DNA from 4 places in the Sphingobacterium sp. BN32 genome. Region 1 is predicted to be linked to each of the others. Evidence: riboswitches for the same ligand, from Rfam matches in the RefSeq annotation. Region 1 holds a riboswitch; each other region holds the start of a gene.
What was found. A riboswitch is a leader RNA that binds a small molecule or an ion and turns the genes downstream of it on or off. The one in region 1 is predicted to bind S-adenosylmethionine.

Region 1 (3,744 bases):
AAGATTCATTCTTCGAAAATTTACAGAACCAGCTTGATTTATTAGCCCTTTCCAATAAAGATTACTTAATCGGTCAACAAATCATCGGCAGCTTAGACGACGATGGTTATTTACGTCGCCCTATCCCCTCATTGATTGACGATTTAGCATTCTCGCAGAACGTTATCGTTGAAGAAAAGGATGTGGAAGAAATGCTGCGTATTATTCAGGAGTTTGACCCAGCGGGCATTGGGGCGCGCAGCTTACAAGAGTGTTTAGCAATACAATTACGCAAAAAAGATCAGGAGAACCCGATTATACAAAAGGCCATGCAGGTGGTGGAAAACTATTTGGAAGAATTTACGAAAAAGCATTACGACAAAATCGAAAAGCAGTTAGGCGTAAATTCGGAAGAGCTGCGAGACATTGTCAATGAAATTCTTAAACTGAACCCCAAACCGGGAGATTCGGGAGCAGCAGCAGGAAAACAACTTCATATCATCCCCGACTTCCATATCAGCAATAACGACGGTGTGCTACACCTAACGCTTAACGGCAGAAATGCTCCTGAGCTACGCGTATCCCGCTCCTACCAGGAGATGTTTGAACATTATGAGAAAGCGGAAAAGAACGATAAGAAGATGCGCGAAGCGGTACAGTTTGTAAAACAGAAACTCGACTCCGCAAAGTGGTTCATCGATGCCATCAAACAAAGACAACAGACACTCCTAAAGACCATGAACGCCATCATGGAATATCAATACGAGTATTTCCTAACCGGAGATGACCGCATGCTTAAACCTATGATCTTAAAAGACATAGCTGACCGCATTGAAATGGATATTTCAACTGTATCCCGCGTCGCAAACTCCAAATACGTACAAACGGAATTCGGCACGTTCTTGCTTAAGTCTTTCTTCTCGGAAGCTATACAAACAGAATCTGGCGAGGAAGTATCCAATAAAGAAGTAAAGAAAATCCTTGAAGAATGCATCGCCAACGAAGACAAACGCAAACCACTTGCCGACGAAAAACTTACTGAAATCCTAAAAGAAAAAGGTTACTCCATCGCTCGTAGAACGGTCGCAAAATACCGCGAAGCCATGAATATTCCGGTAGCGAGGTTGAGGAAGGAACTTTAGGTAGTGATTAGTATTTAGTAGTTAGTACTTAGTATTTAGACCTAGGGCGGCTATAGATTTTGGACATTAGACGTTAGATATTAGATTTTAGAGCAGGGCGCCGATTAGGCGCCTTTATTTTTGGTTGATTGTTTTTGAAGAGACAGGAGATATTTTTTTCAGTTGTTTTGACACTATGGTTTGTCTTGAAACAGGAAAGGAAGGATGCAAGGATAGACCAGGATCCTGTCAATCCTTAAATCCTTGCTTTCCTGGTTCAAGACAAAAATCTAATGCCGCCCTAGGTCTTTATATTAACTACTAAGTACTAAGTACTGAAGACTAAATACTAGAGACTAAATACTAAAGACTAACTACTATCACCCAACAGCAACTCAACCCTTCGTCGACTCAAACCCAATGCAAACCCAATGCAAACCCAATACATACCCAATTCAAACCCAATGTAAACCCATTGTTTAACCCTTTATCAACCCAATCATAACCGCTCCAAAAGGGCGCTTATTAGGTTATAAAAAGCTTTTGATAAAAGCCATATATCTACTAGTATCATTTGAAGCATCTTGCCTCTCCCTACATGCTTCAGATCATCCTGAAAAATATTTTTTTTGAAAAATTTGGAATTTTAAAATAATATCTACTAAATTTGTAGAGTATTCAGAATTGCCATAGCAATACCAACCGAGTGAAGACACCGCGGTGGTAAAACAATACGGGTATCATGCCAAAATAAACGCAATAGCTTTATTTCACCCTTTCTGAATGCAATTATGGTTAAACCCTTTTAATTCTTAATTGTATGTCAAACACAAAACCATTACAACAGCACCTTGAAGAGCAGTTTAAGAACTACTCCACTCAAGAACTTGTCATTCTCAACAACGACATCGTAAAAACAAATTGGGGAACAAGTAAATCTGCATTTCGCACTGCCTTATTATCTGCATTATCAAAAAGAGGAATTGATCTTTCGGCAATTATCTCGAAGGAAGATGGAATCACACTGATACAACGAGTAGCAGTACGCTTGGAAGCGAATAGACTGGTTGCAATCTAATAGTAGTTAGTATTTAGTAGTTAGTAGTTAGTATTTAGACCTAGGGCGGGAATAGATGTTTTACGTTAGAGATTTGGTTTTGTCTTTCAGCTAGAAAATGAAATGACAGGTTGGCTTGAACCAGGAAAGGAAAGATAAAAGGATATACAGGATCCTGCTAATCCTTAAATCCTTCCTTTCTTGGTTCAAAACAAACTTTCCTGATTCAAGACAAACTCTCTCTTCCTGTTCAAAAACAAACCAGCAAAAAGAAAGGCGCCTAATCGGCGCGCTGCTCTAATTTCTAACATCTAATACATCACTCCTATTCCCGCCCAAGGTCTAACTACTAACTACTAACTACTAACTACTAACTACTAAATACTAAGTACTAAAGACTATTCCCCAGCAAGCGCATACAACGCAAAGGTCCCTAGCCAGTGTGAGCCCATGTAGTCATCTTTTGCAGAGATATTTCCGATGGAAAATGCGATATGGTTTTCAGCGATTGCTTTCAGGGCTTCCAGTTCTGGGATTTGTTTTACGATTCCTTTTAAGCAGACAGCTCGGCTGTAATTTAGACCATCTAGATGCACTAACTTTCCATCAGTCCGATCTTTTACTACGGCCGGCTCTAACTTAAAGTCTTTATCAAAAAGAACGGGCATAAATGTCTTTAGCCAAGCATTATAATCCTGCTTATTCATTACTTTGCTCATCAGAAATGCTTCTTCCAAACAAGGTGAGAGGAAGTCATTTCCACTAGGTTCATATGCCAGATTACAGTTGACATCCTGTTTGTAGTAACGAAGGCTATGTTCTTTAATTACTTCTTCGAAGGATTTGTCGCCCACGGTACGTGCATAATCTAGCGACAGGGAAAGACCGAAAGCTGTGTTATCATGCTGCCCGGTACGTATCGGGTAAAGTTGCTTCGGAAGATACTCCTTGTAGCGCTGTACTAGTAAATCGACTAAGGGTTGTAAGGCCTGCTCCCAGCGTTTTGCATCCGGGTCGTTCCAAGTGTGCAGCTCCTCCTGCAATTTAAAAAGCCATGCCCAACCGTAGGTACGTTCAAACCCGAGATTATTCTTATCCTCAAAAAAAGCTTTCTCGATGATTACATTATCAGCAGTAATATGCTGATTAAGAACTTTACGAACCTCTCCATTAGCGTCCAGTTCTGGAAACTGCTTCATGAGCTTCACGATAGACCAATATCCGTGGACTGAAGAGTGCCAGTCGTAGCATCCGTAAAACACGGGGCGCAGGACTTTAGGTGTTTTTAAATCGACTTCCGATGCAAGAACCTGACCAAGTTTATTCGGATACTCTATCTGTAAACAATGTATTGGTAGAGCAAAGATATCTTTCGCTAGCGTTGCTGTAAGATGAGTTTTTTCAATTTCGGTTTTTTCTTTTTTAACGGTTTCCGATTGACATGAACTAAAAATACCGGATATCAATACTAACCCTAAAATCGTTGTACTTATGCGCATTTACTTTGGCTTTATATTTGATTTATAAGCAGTAAATTTATAACAATAAAACAAAATAAACCAAAACATGAATATCACAGATTTAATT
Region 2 (3,744 bases), 1.6 Mb from region 1:
TTATCCTCATTATGATGGGTGTACCAATCTATTACCTGAGCATACGAGCAAATAAATAGCATAGTCGCCGGAAATAGCACAAAAAAACGGTCTGCATATCACTACGCAGACCGTTTCATACGATATTTTATATTACTACAAGCTAAGTTTATTCAGCTCTTAAAATCTTAGCGGCTTCCACCATAGATTCTAGTGCAGCTTTTGTCTCAGGCCAAGCACGAGTTTTCAAACCACAGTCAGGGTTAACCCATAATTGCTCAGCAGGAACTACCGCTTTTGCTTTACGAAGTAAATTCACCATTTCTTCCGTGCTAGGAACACGTGGAGAGTGGATATCATATACACCAGGACCAATATCGTTAGGATATTTAAAGTCAGCAAATGCATCTAATAATTCCATTTGAGAACGTGAAGTCTCGATTGTGATCACGTCAGCATCCATTGCAGCGATATCTTGGATGATATCGTTGAATTCTGAATAACACATGTGCGTGTGGATCTGTGTATCATCATCAACGTTTGACGAAGAAACGCGGAATGAACGTACAGCCCAATCTAAATATGCTTGTTGATCACCTTTACGCAATGGTAAACCTTCGCGAATTGCTGGCTCATCAATTTGAATAATCTTGATACCTGCTTTTTCTAATGCTTGAACTTCGTCAAGAATAGCTAAAGCGATTTGGTATGTCGTTGTCGAACGAGGTTGATCGTTACGTACGAAAGACCATTGTAAGATCGTAACAGGACCTGTTAACATCCCTTTCACTGGACGGTTAGTCAATGATTGTGCATATGCTGACCAACGTACAGTCATATCTTCAGGACGGTACACATCACCATAAATTACCGGAGGTTTAACACAACGAGAACCGTATGATTGAACCCATCCGTTTTGTGTGAATGCGTATCCTGCTAATTGCTCACCGAAGTACTCAACCATGTCGTTACGCTCGAATTCACCGTGTACTAATACATCGATATCTAATTCTTCCTGTAAACGGATTGTTCTTTCAGTTTCTTCTGCGATCTCTTTGTCGTATTGCTCTTGTGTGATTGCACCTTTTTTCAAGTCAGCTCTCCATTTACGAACATCTTTCGTTTGTGGGAATGAACCGATTGTTGTTGTTGCGAATCCTGGCAAGTTAAATTTCGCTTGTTGAGCAGCTTTACGAGCATCGAAGCCTGAAGTACGTTTTGCGTCTTCATCAGTAATGTTATTAACGCGCTCTTTAACTTCAGGTTTGTGGATTAATGGCGATGTACGACGGCTTTCTGCAGCAGCTTTGTTTGCTTCGAAACGCTCTTGCGTCGCAGCATCAACTTCACCATCTGCTAATACGGCTAAGTCTTTAACTTCCGCTAACTTTTGTTTAGCAAATGCTAACCAGTTTTTAACTTCTTTAGGAAGCGACTCTTCGTTATGCTCGTTATCTAAATCGAAAGGAACGTGCAATAATGATGATGAAGGAGCAACCCATACGCGGTCTTTTCCTAAAGCATCTACTGCTTGTTTGATTTTTACTAAAGAGTTTTCGTAGTCATTTTTCCAGATGTTTCTTCCTTCAACAATACCTAAAGATAAAGTCAATGAAGCTGGAACTTTTGATAATATAGTGTCAAGCTGATTTTCACCACGAACCAAGTCTAGGTGTAAAGCGTGAACCGGAAGACTAACTGCTGTGTCTTCGTTGTCACGTAGCGCTTCGAAATAAGTAGCAACGATTAATTTAACGCCTTTCGCAGCAGCAGCAAGTTTTTCAAAAACTTTACCGTACAATGCGCGAGTAGCATCATCAATATCAAGCGCTAAGAAAGGCTCGTCGATTTGAACGTATTGAGCACCAGCTTCCGCTAATTTTGATAAGATTTCTTCGTATACAGGAAGTAAGTTGTCGATAAGGTCGATACGGTTAAATCCTGATTCTTTTTCTTTACCTAATAATAAGTAAGAGATTGGGCCAAGGACAACTGGCTTAGTTTCGATACCCAATTGTTTAGCTTCGTTATATTCGCTTAAGAATTTTTCAGAAGTTAATTTGAATTCTTGGTTTTTTACAAACTCAGGAACGATATAGTGGTAGTTCGTGTCGAACCATTTTGTCATTTCCATAGCCGTAACATCTACGCCACCCTCTTGGAAACCACGTGCCATCGCAAAATATAAGTCTAAGTTATATTGGCGATCGATTTTATTTAATAATGAATTGTAACGAGCAGGGATTGCACCTACAGTTAAAGATAAGTCTAATACTTGATCGTAAAAAGAGAAGTCATTTGATGGGATCAAATCGATACCCGCCTCTTGTTGAGTCTTCCAGTTGCCTTCACGGATTTTCAGTCCAGCTTGCAATAATTCTTCCGCGCTAATTTTTTTCGCCCAGTAAGCTTCGTTAGCTTTCTTTAGCTCGCGGAATGCACCCACACGTGGGTAACCTAAGTTGTTCGTTAATAACATACAGTATTGAATAAATTTTTAATCTACTATTTTACTTTGCTAGAGAAGGCCACTTAGGACTAGTGAACTTGGCTTATCATTCCTTTTTAAAGGTAGAATTTAGCACCTTGTCAAGAGACAGGTTGCTAAGGCTTCATCGGGTCTATTCCCTCTGCCTTTCTCTATAAGCGACGGCTAAGATATGGAGAAGATTTGAATAAAACAAAAAAAGATTTTAGATATTAGATTTTAGACATTAGACTCTTGTTTGAACAAAAAAAGTAGTTAGTATTTAGTAGTTAGTAGTTAGACCTAGGGCGGAAAACCATTTTTAGGCATTAGATAAGAGAACCTGTCTTGAAGCAGGAAACGAAGGATTCAAGGATTGACAGGATATTTGGCATGCGGTAAAAGTGAGGGACAAATTGCCCACCATAGGTCTTTATACTAAGTACTAAATACTAAATACTATTTCAAAACAAACCAAAAAAAAGAACCTGCATTGCTGCAGGTTCTAAAATCTTACATCTAATATCTAAAATCTAGATTCTAAAATCTAGTAACGATACGCTTCCGGTTTGTAAGGACCTTCTACGGTAACACCGATATAGGCTGCTTGTTCTTGTGTTAGTTCCTCTAATTCTACACCGATATGAGCTAAGTGCAAACGAGCAACTTTCTCATCTAGGTGTTTAGGAAGTGTGTACACTTGTTTTTCGTATTGGTCTGTATTAGTCCACAACTCCAGTTGCGCAAGCGTTTGGTTAGTGAACGAGTTTGACATCACGAAAGAAGGGTGACCAGTCGCACAGCCTAAGTTTACTAAACGGCCTTCAGCTAATAAGATAATATCTTTACCGTCGATGGTATATTTATCAACTTGCGGTTTGATTTCCACTTTAGTCGATCCGTAGTTTTCGTTTAACCAAGCAACATCGATTTCATTATCGAAGTGTCCGATATTACAAACAACTGTTTTATCTTTCATTGCTTTGAAGTGTTCTGGACGAACGATATCCTTGTTACCTGTCGTCGTTACAACGATATTAGCTTCAACGATCGCATCAGCCATTTTCTTCACTTCGAAACCTTCCATTGCTGCTTGCAACGCACAGATAGGATCAATTTCCGTAACGATTACGCGAACTCCCGCTGAACGTAACGATTCTGCAGAACCTTTACCCACATCGCCGTAACCTGCTACAACCGCAACTTTTCCTGCTAACATTAAGTCTGTAGCGCGACGGATCGCATCTACTAAAGATTCGCGGCAGCCATATTTATTATCAAATTTCGATTTAGTAACC
Region 3 (3,744 bases), 400 kb from region 1:
GGCAGCAATATGACTGCTGCAACAACTGTGAGGTTGGCAAATGATTTTAAGAACATTGTCGCCATCAAAGAGGCATCAGGTAGCTTTGCGCAGTTCAGCGAGATTCTTCGCGATAAGCCGGCGGACTTCATGTTGATTTCCGGTGATGACCCTGCTACCCTGCCGATGATCGCTTTGGGTGCTGTAGGTATTATCTCAGTTGTTGGAAATGCTTATCCGAACAAGGTTTCTGCATTAGCTCACCTATGTTTAGAAGGTAATTTTGAGCAAGCAAGAATCATACATTCGGATCTTCTGCGCATTACCGACCTATGTTTTATCGAAGGAAATCCTGCAGGTGTAAAATACATCCTGAAACAGAAAGGTTATGGTGATGACATCGTTCGATTACCGTTGGTACCTGTTGGAAAACAGACACAAGAAGGCATAGATCTGGAGATCAAAAAACTTTCCTAGTATTTGTTTCTTAATCATTTGCAGAGATACAGCTACTAATGGATTTCTTTTCGCGTAAAGTTTTTATTTTAGGTATCTTTTTTGCGGATTGCAGACAAATAAATAACATAACATGGAAACCACAACAAACCAACAGCCTAAGAAAGGCGGATCAATGATCGGCAAGTTCATCAGCTGGACACTATTAATCGTTGTCCTAATCGTTGCAGGTTGGGTCTATTGGAATTACTACAATGTTTTTGGTGAGGGTGTAAAATCCGGCGTCTTGAACTATGCCGTGAAGAAAGGCAATATCTTTAAAACGTACGAAGGAAAACTGATTCAAGAGGGTTTTGGCGCAACGAAAACCGGCACAGGATTAACGAGCAATCAGTTTGAGTTTTCCGTAGAGAACGATTCAATATACCGTATTTTAGAAGTAAATAGTGGAAAGGTATTCGATCTTCACTATAAGGAATACCGTGGTGTGTTACCATGGCGAGGAAATACAGTCTACGTGGTAGACCAAATTATCCAAATGCGCGATTTAAAATCCGGTTCTTATTAAGCTGAGGCTATTATCAGATTGATATTTTTGCAAGCTTCTGAGTTCGATATTTTCAATACTTATCGCATTCAGAAGCTTGTTTATTAAAAAAACATTGCATAATTGATTTTAGCGATGTATATTTGCGCAGTGCCAAGCAATTGGTACCTAATCAAAACCCATCATTACGATTGGTCTTGATTTATAAAGAAGTGGCGAGAGACTGGCTCAAAGACCCACTGGCAACCTTCAATAACGATTGAAAAGGTGCCAATTCCTGTCCAAAGCAATTAAGCTGAGGAGCATATAAATGACAAAAGACTATGACTTCAACATTTACAAATTCTTTTATTGGATTTTCTAGCGGCAAACCTGCTAGCAATTCTTCCCTTACTATCTTTTTCGTCGTGAACACCTGTTCACGAATGCGCTAGTCGTCGGTATTCCCAGATTCCTTGGATAAGGAATTCTTATATCTTTACATGACGACCAAAGCTTAGCGACAAAAGAACATAATTCATTATTTATCATTTTAAAAAATTACAACAATGGCTGATATTAAGAACTTAAAATTTGAAACATTACAGGTACATGCAGGACAAGAAGTAGACCCTACTACTGGATCTAGAGCATTGCCAATCTACCAAACATCGTCTTATGTATTTGAGAATGCAGAGCACGGTGCTAATCTATTCGCATTAAAACAATTCGGAAATATCTATACCCGCATCATGAACCCGACAACGGATGTGTTTGAAAAACGCATCGCTGCATTAGAGGGAGGTGTTGCCGCAGTTGCTGTAGCTTCGGGACAAGCTGCACAGTTCATCGCTTTAACCAACATTTTAGAGGCTGGTGATAACTTTGTATCGGGTGCAAACCTCTACGGTGGTACATACAACCAGTTTAAAGTTTCTTTCAAACGCTTAGGCATCGAAGCTCGCTTTGCAGAAGATACCGACGCTGATAAAATTGAGGCTTTAATCGACGATAAAACGAAAGCTATCTACGTAGAAACGATCGGTAATCCGAGCTATAACATCCCGGATTTCGACCGCATCGCTGCTGTTGCGAAAAAACATGACCTTCCATTGATCGTTGACAATACATTCGGTGCTGGTGGATATTTGTTTAAGCCATTGGAGCATGGAGCGAACGTAGTTGTTGAATCCGCTACAAAATGGATCGGTGGCCATGGTACGAGTATCGGCGGTGTGATCATCGATGGTGGTAACTACAACTGGGGCAATGGAAAATTCAAGCAATTCTCTGAACCATCCGAAGGATATCATGGATTAGTGTTCTCAGATGTATTTGGTGAGAATGGTCCTTTTGGAAATATACAATTTGCTATTAGAGCGCGCGTGGAAGGCTTAAGAGACTTCGGCCCTGCCCTATCTCCATTCAACTCTTTCCTATTGGTACAAGGCTTAGAAACCCTATCCCTACGCGTACAACGCCATGTGGATAATACTTTGGAGATTGCACAATGGTTAGATGCTCATCCACAAGTGGAGAAAGTAAGCTATCCTGGATTGAAGAACCATCCGTATCATCAGAATGCGCAGAAGTATTTGAAGAATGGATACGGAGCAGTGTTGTCATTCACTGTTAAGGGCGGCGTGGAGAAAGCGAACGACTTTATCGATGCTTTGCAATTGATCAGCCACTTAGCGAATGTTGGGGATGCAAAGACTTTGATTATCCACCCTGCTGCAACTACGCATCAGCAGTTGAGCGCTGAAGATCAAGCGAAAGCCGGCGTTCTTCCAGGACAGCTAAGACTATCTGTAGGTATTGAGCACATCGACGATATCAAAGCAGATTTAGAGCAAGCTTTTGAGAAAATCAAATAGGTATCAGCATCAATAGATCGCAGATTAAATTAAAAAACGAAAAAAGAACACTAAAAGAATACCATGAGTAAAAAACTTGTTATCGGGATGTTTGGTTTCGGCGTTGTCGGCCAAGGATTATACGATATTATCAAGACGAAGGATTTAAATCTAGAGATTAAGAAATTTGTTATCAAAAATCCTGATAAGAAAAGAAGCCTTCCAGCTGAACTATTCACTACCGATGCAAACGCTATATTAGAAGATCCGGAAATCAATACCGTTGTCGAGTTAATCGACGATGCTGATGCGGCATTTGAGATCACGAAGCGTGCCTTATCTACTGGCAAGAACGTTGTGTCAGCAAACAAGAAAATGATTGCTACGCATTTAGAAGAGCTTGTTGAGATTCAACATCAGTATGGTACTTCGCTATTATATGAAGGTGCGGTTTGCGGAAGTATTCCGATCATCCGTAATCTGGAGGAATATTATGACAACGAATTATTGCACTCGGTGAGCGGTATTTTCAATGGATCATCAAATTATATTCTTTCTAAAATATTCAACGAAGATCAAAGCTACGATGTTGCTTTAAAGAAAGCACAGGATTTAGGTTTTGCAGAGACCGACCCTACCTTGGATGTGGGAGGCTTTGATCCTAAGTTTAAGTTAGCGATTGTTGCTTCGCATGCTTATGGTCTTTATATCAACCCGGACGAAATCCTTAACTTAGGTATCGACACCCTAGGCGATGCGGATATTCGTTACGCACGTGAGAAAGATTATAAGATTAAGCTGATTCCACTAGCTAAAGAAGTTGATAATCATCAAGTCGTTCTCTATGTCCTACCGAAGTTCATCAAAAAGAGCAATATCCTGTACAACGTAGAAAATGAGTATAACGGCGTATTGGTGAAAGCAGCC
Region 4 (3,744 bases), 1.7 Mb from region 1:
CCCAGACTATTAACAAAGAAAAGATCGAAATTAGCAGCAAAGCGAACGCTATACTGAATAACACCCCATAGCACAAATGCTAAGGCCAATACGCCCCAACCTAAGGATTTAGCAATCCCCTTCCACTCGACCTTACTCGTCTTGCGGAAGTAAATCATCAAAGCGATGACTGGGATAGTCAGCAGATTCAACAAATGCACGCCGATGGAAAGCCCCATCACATAGGCAATGGCCAATAACCACTTATTGCTATCCGCTTCGTCGGCTCTCGCATCCCATTTCAACGCCAACCAAAACACAACGGCGGTACATAGCGACGACATTGAATACACCTCCGACTCCACTGCCGAGTACCAAAAAGAATCTGTAAAACTATAAGCTAATGATCCGACAATCGCGGCACCCAAAACTTGATATAACTTTGCCGAAGTCCATTCCCCATCTTGCAAAACCAGCTTCTTCGCAATCGCGCTGATTGTCCAAAATAAAAAAACAATGGTCAACCCACTGAAAATTGCCGAACCAATGTTCATCCAATAAGCCACTTTACTGACATCCCCCATTGCAAAATTCGAAAACACATTCTGTATCATCAGAAACAATGGTGCTCCAGGTTGATGAACAACCTCTAATTTATGCGCCGAAGCAATAAATTCGCCCGTATCCCACCAGCTGCTGGATTTTTCAACACTCAATATATAAACTATTGTTGCCAGGATTCCACAGCTCCAGCCGAGAAGGTTATTAAGTTTTTGAAAGCTCATAAGAGTAAAGGTTAGTTTTTCGGAATAAAGATAAACTGAAAAGCAGCAACTGCACTCCGCTTAACAAATTTTAACAGAAATCAAGCCCCCAAACAACTCGCCCAATAAAATATTAAAAATAAAAAACCAAGACTCTCGTCTTGGCTCTTCTATCTTATATCACAAAACCGAGTCTAAAACATCGGCTCCACGCTCTAATATCTGATGTCTAAAATCTAATCTCTAATGCTAAACCAACTTCTGCACAATCTTCTTCGTTGGCCCCGGATTACTCATGGTATAGAAATGCAAAACTGGCGCGCCAAACTCAATCAGCTCTTTACACTGCTGAACCAACCATTCCTCACCTACCTGACGTACATCGGCATTTGTTTTACACGCATCCACAGCATCACTCAATTCCTCAGGAATATCCAAGTGGAAGATACGAGGAAGCGTGATTAGTTGGTTCTTCGTGGTCAACGGTTTTAGGCCCGGGATAATCGGAACATTGATGCCATGCTCGCGACACTTCGTCACAAATTCCTTATACTTCTCTACGTTGAAAAACATCTGTGTAACAATAAATTCTGCGCCCATCTCTACCTTCTTCTTCAACCATTTAAAATCGGTGTTGAAGTTTGGCGCCTCGAAGTGCTTCTCCGGATAACCCGCCACACCGATACAGAAATCGGTCTTCGCCGAGCTCTCGATATCCTCATGCAGATAACGACCGTTGTTCATATCCACCACCTGCTCCAAAAGATCCGTTGCGTAGGCATGCCCACCGACGGTAGGGATAAAGTCTGAATCGCCTTTTCTCGCGTCGCCACGCAGTACTAAGACATTATCAATACCCAAGAAGTTAAGATCGATTAAAGCATTCTCCGTTTCCTCCTTCGTGAAACCGCCACAGATCAAATGCGGAACCGCATCCACCTTGTACTTACTCATAATCGCAGCACAGATAGCAACTGTGCCGGGACGCTTCCTATAGGCAACACGCTCTAACAAACCACTGGAATGCTGCTTATACAAGTAATCCTCGCGATGGTAAGTAACATCGATAAAAGGCGGATTGAACTCCATTAGTTCATCCATTGTCTTGAAAATACTCTGGATTCCCTGTCCTTTTGCCGGCGGCAATAACTCAAATGAATATAGGGTCTTCCCCTTTGCGTTCTTAATGTGGTCTACGATTTTCATAAATTTCCTTTAGGCTTAGAGAAAACGCAGCGATACCTGAGTTTCAGCTTATCTTTCCCTAACGGGGTAGAATTTAGCACCTTGTCAAGGGACAGGTTGCTAAGGCTTCAGCGGGTCTAGTCCCTCTGCCTTTCTCTATAAGCGAGGGCTAATATCGCTAATAGAAGCAAGAACTCAAAATGAAAACCAGAAAATAAAATGGAAAAATAACGAAAACCTCGTTCTATTGCTCGAAATACATATCGATCAGTCCTTCAGGAAGTCGAAGTACAACAACCTGTTCCTCAGGATCTATCCCTACAATGAAGTTTTCGTTCAATGGAAACATCACTTCCGTGCCATCCATATCTACGGTAGCAATAAACTGTTGCGGCATCTCTTGCACCTGCGTAATCTCGCCCAACTCACCCTCCTCCTCTTCTATCGCAACATAGCCTACCAAGTCTGTATATCGGAAATCATCAGGATCACGCTCAGGTTTCTGATCCAAGGGCAAATACATTTTCTTGCGGATCAAGGGGTGCGCCTTATCGATATGGTCAATATCCTCAAAAGTAGCGTAGGCCGTACTATTATTATACATCTTCAGCGTATCAACGAAATAGGGTACTAACTTCTTGTTGACCTCGAGAAACAAAACATCAAAATCCAAATCCATATAGTCCTCAAATTCAAAGAATAATTGAACTTCTCCTTTCAACCCGCGGGTTTTACTTATGTAACCTATATAGAATGTTTGATCGATTGTCATAGCCTGAATTAAAATGCAAAAATACAGAAATAATCGGACAATAAAACGCCTTGCGAAAGCTAGACGATCACTCTGAAATTTAACAATTAGGAAAATCAAAAAGATATAAAAATCAGGTAAAAGGCGACCATCTAATCGATTGACAACTAGTTGTTAAAACAACCTAATGTTACCAAAATGTTACGTATTCACCAAAAACGATATTTACACGCTGTTGCATATGCAATCGTTTGCATCAAAATACGCAAACGTTTGAGTTCAAAAAGCATATAGCATTCTATTTACAAAAAGTTAATATTGTCGCAACAATACTAAATTGTGTAGCCAAAATCTACTTTTATTAAACACGACACTTATGTGCAAAAAAAGATTATCCAGGGCATTTCTTGCCAGTACATTTTATCCAATTACATCTGTGCTGACATTAGCCCTACTTACTCCCGATGCCGTGCTTGCATCTAACCTCAAGGAATCCAGCTCGATCCATGCCGTTGCTTTCCAAGAAGTAATAACCGGTACGATCAAAGGTGCAACAGGAGCATTATCCGCTGTCACCATCAGCGTGAAAGAAAATCCGAAAATCATCTCTTCAACAGACGAAAATGGTGCTTTCTCGATCGATGCCAAAATTGGCCAAACGCTAATTATTTCTGCTGTAGGTTATGAAAAGGTAGAGCGGAAAATCGAATCCAACAACATGACCATCAATTTGGAAGAATCAGTAAATTCTTTAGATGAGGTCGTAGTGGTGGGTTATGGTATTCAGCAAAAGAAAGAAAGCTTAACTGGTGCATTGCAAAATGTGAGCGGCCAAAAGCTTAGAGACGTGACGACCCCTTCTGTGGAGAACATGTTGAACGGTAAAGCTGCTGGTGTATATGTTGCACCAAGCACCGGTAAACCGGGAACACGCGGTGCAGTTGTTATCCGCGGACAAGCCTCGGTAAACGGTGTAACTAGCCCACTTTGGGTAATCGATGGGGTAATCGTGGGCTACGGTCCTGGCGATTTAAACCCAGATGATATTGCCAACCTAACGGTCTT

Region 2: another riboswitch for S-adenosylmethionine. It lies ahead of metE (5-methyltetrahydropteroyltriglutamate--homocysteine S-methyltransferase); the one in region 1 lies ahead of QYC40_RS08710 (5-oxoprolinase).
Region 3: another riboswitch for S-adenosylmethionine. It lies ahead of QYC40_RS10420 (O-acetylhomoserine aminocarboxypropyltransferase/cysteine synthase family protein); the one in region 1 lies ahead of QYC40_RS08710 (5-oxoprolinase).
Region 4: another riboswitch for S-adenosylmethionine. It lies ahead of QYC40_RS15975 (methylenetetrahydrofolate reductase); the one in region 1 lies ahead of QYC40_RS08710 (5-oxoprolinase).

Annotation. Positions count from the first base shown of each region.
Region 1 covers NZ_CP129963.1:2,070,919-2,074,662, forward strand. Annotated here, with positions in the region: gene rpoN (RNA polymerase factor sigma-54) at 1-1,121, shown strand, start outside; SAM-I-IV-variant riboswitch at 1,770-1,863, shown strand; gene QYC40_RS08710 (5-oxoprolinase) at 1,921-2,178, shown strand; gene QYC40_RS08715 (DUF2891 domain-containing protein) at 2,556-3,656, opposite strand; gene QYC40_RS08720 (DUF937 domain-containing protein) at 3,724-3,744, shown strand, end outside.
Region 2 covers NZ_CP129963.1:3,643,357-3,647,100, forward strand. Annotated here, with positions in the region: gene QYC40_RS15500 (APC family permease) at 1-59, shown strand, start outside; gene metE (5-methyltetrahydropteroyltriglutamate--homocysteine S-methyltransferase) at 149-2,458, opposite strand; SAM riboswitch class I at 2,529-2,628, opposite strand; gene ahcY (adenosylhomocysteinase) at 2,994-3,744, opposite strand, start outside.
Region 3 covers NZ_CP129963.1:2,472,035-2,475,778, forward strand. Annotated here, with positions in the region: gene dapA (4-hydroxy-tetrahydrodipicolinate synthase) at 1-456, shown strand, start outside; gene QYC40_RS10415 (hypothetical protein) at 569-1,003, shown strand; SAM riboswitch class I at 1,182-1,295, shown strand; gene QYC40_RS10420 (O-acetylhomoserine aminocarboxypropyltransferase/cysteine synthase family protein) at 1,531-2,838, shown strand; gene QYC40_RS10425 (homoserine dehydrogenase) at 2,902-3,744, shown strand, end outside.
Region 4 covers NZ_CP129963.1:3,756,516-3,760,259, forward strand. Annotated here, with positions in the region: gene QYC40_RS15970 (DUF2723 domain-containing protein) at 1-764, opposite strand, end outside; gene QYC40_RS15975 (methylenetetrahydrofolate reductase) at 993-1,949, opposite strand; SAM riboswitch class I at 1,995-2,093, opposite strand; gene rimM (ribosome maturation factor RimM) at 2,173-2,700, opposite strand; gene QYC40_RS15985 (SusC/RagA family TonB-linked outer membrane protein) at 3,056-3,744, shown strand, end outside.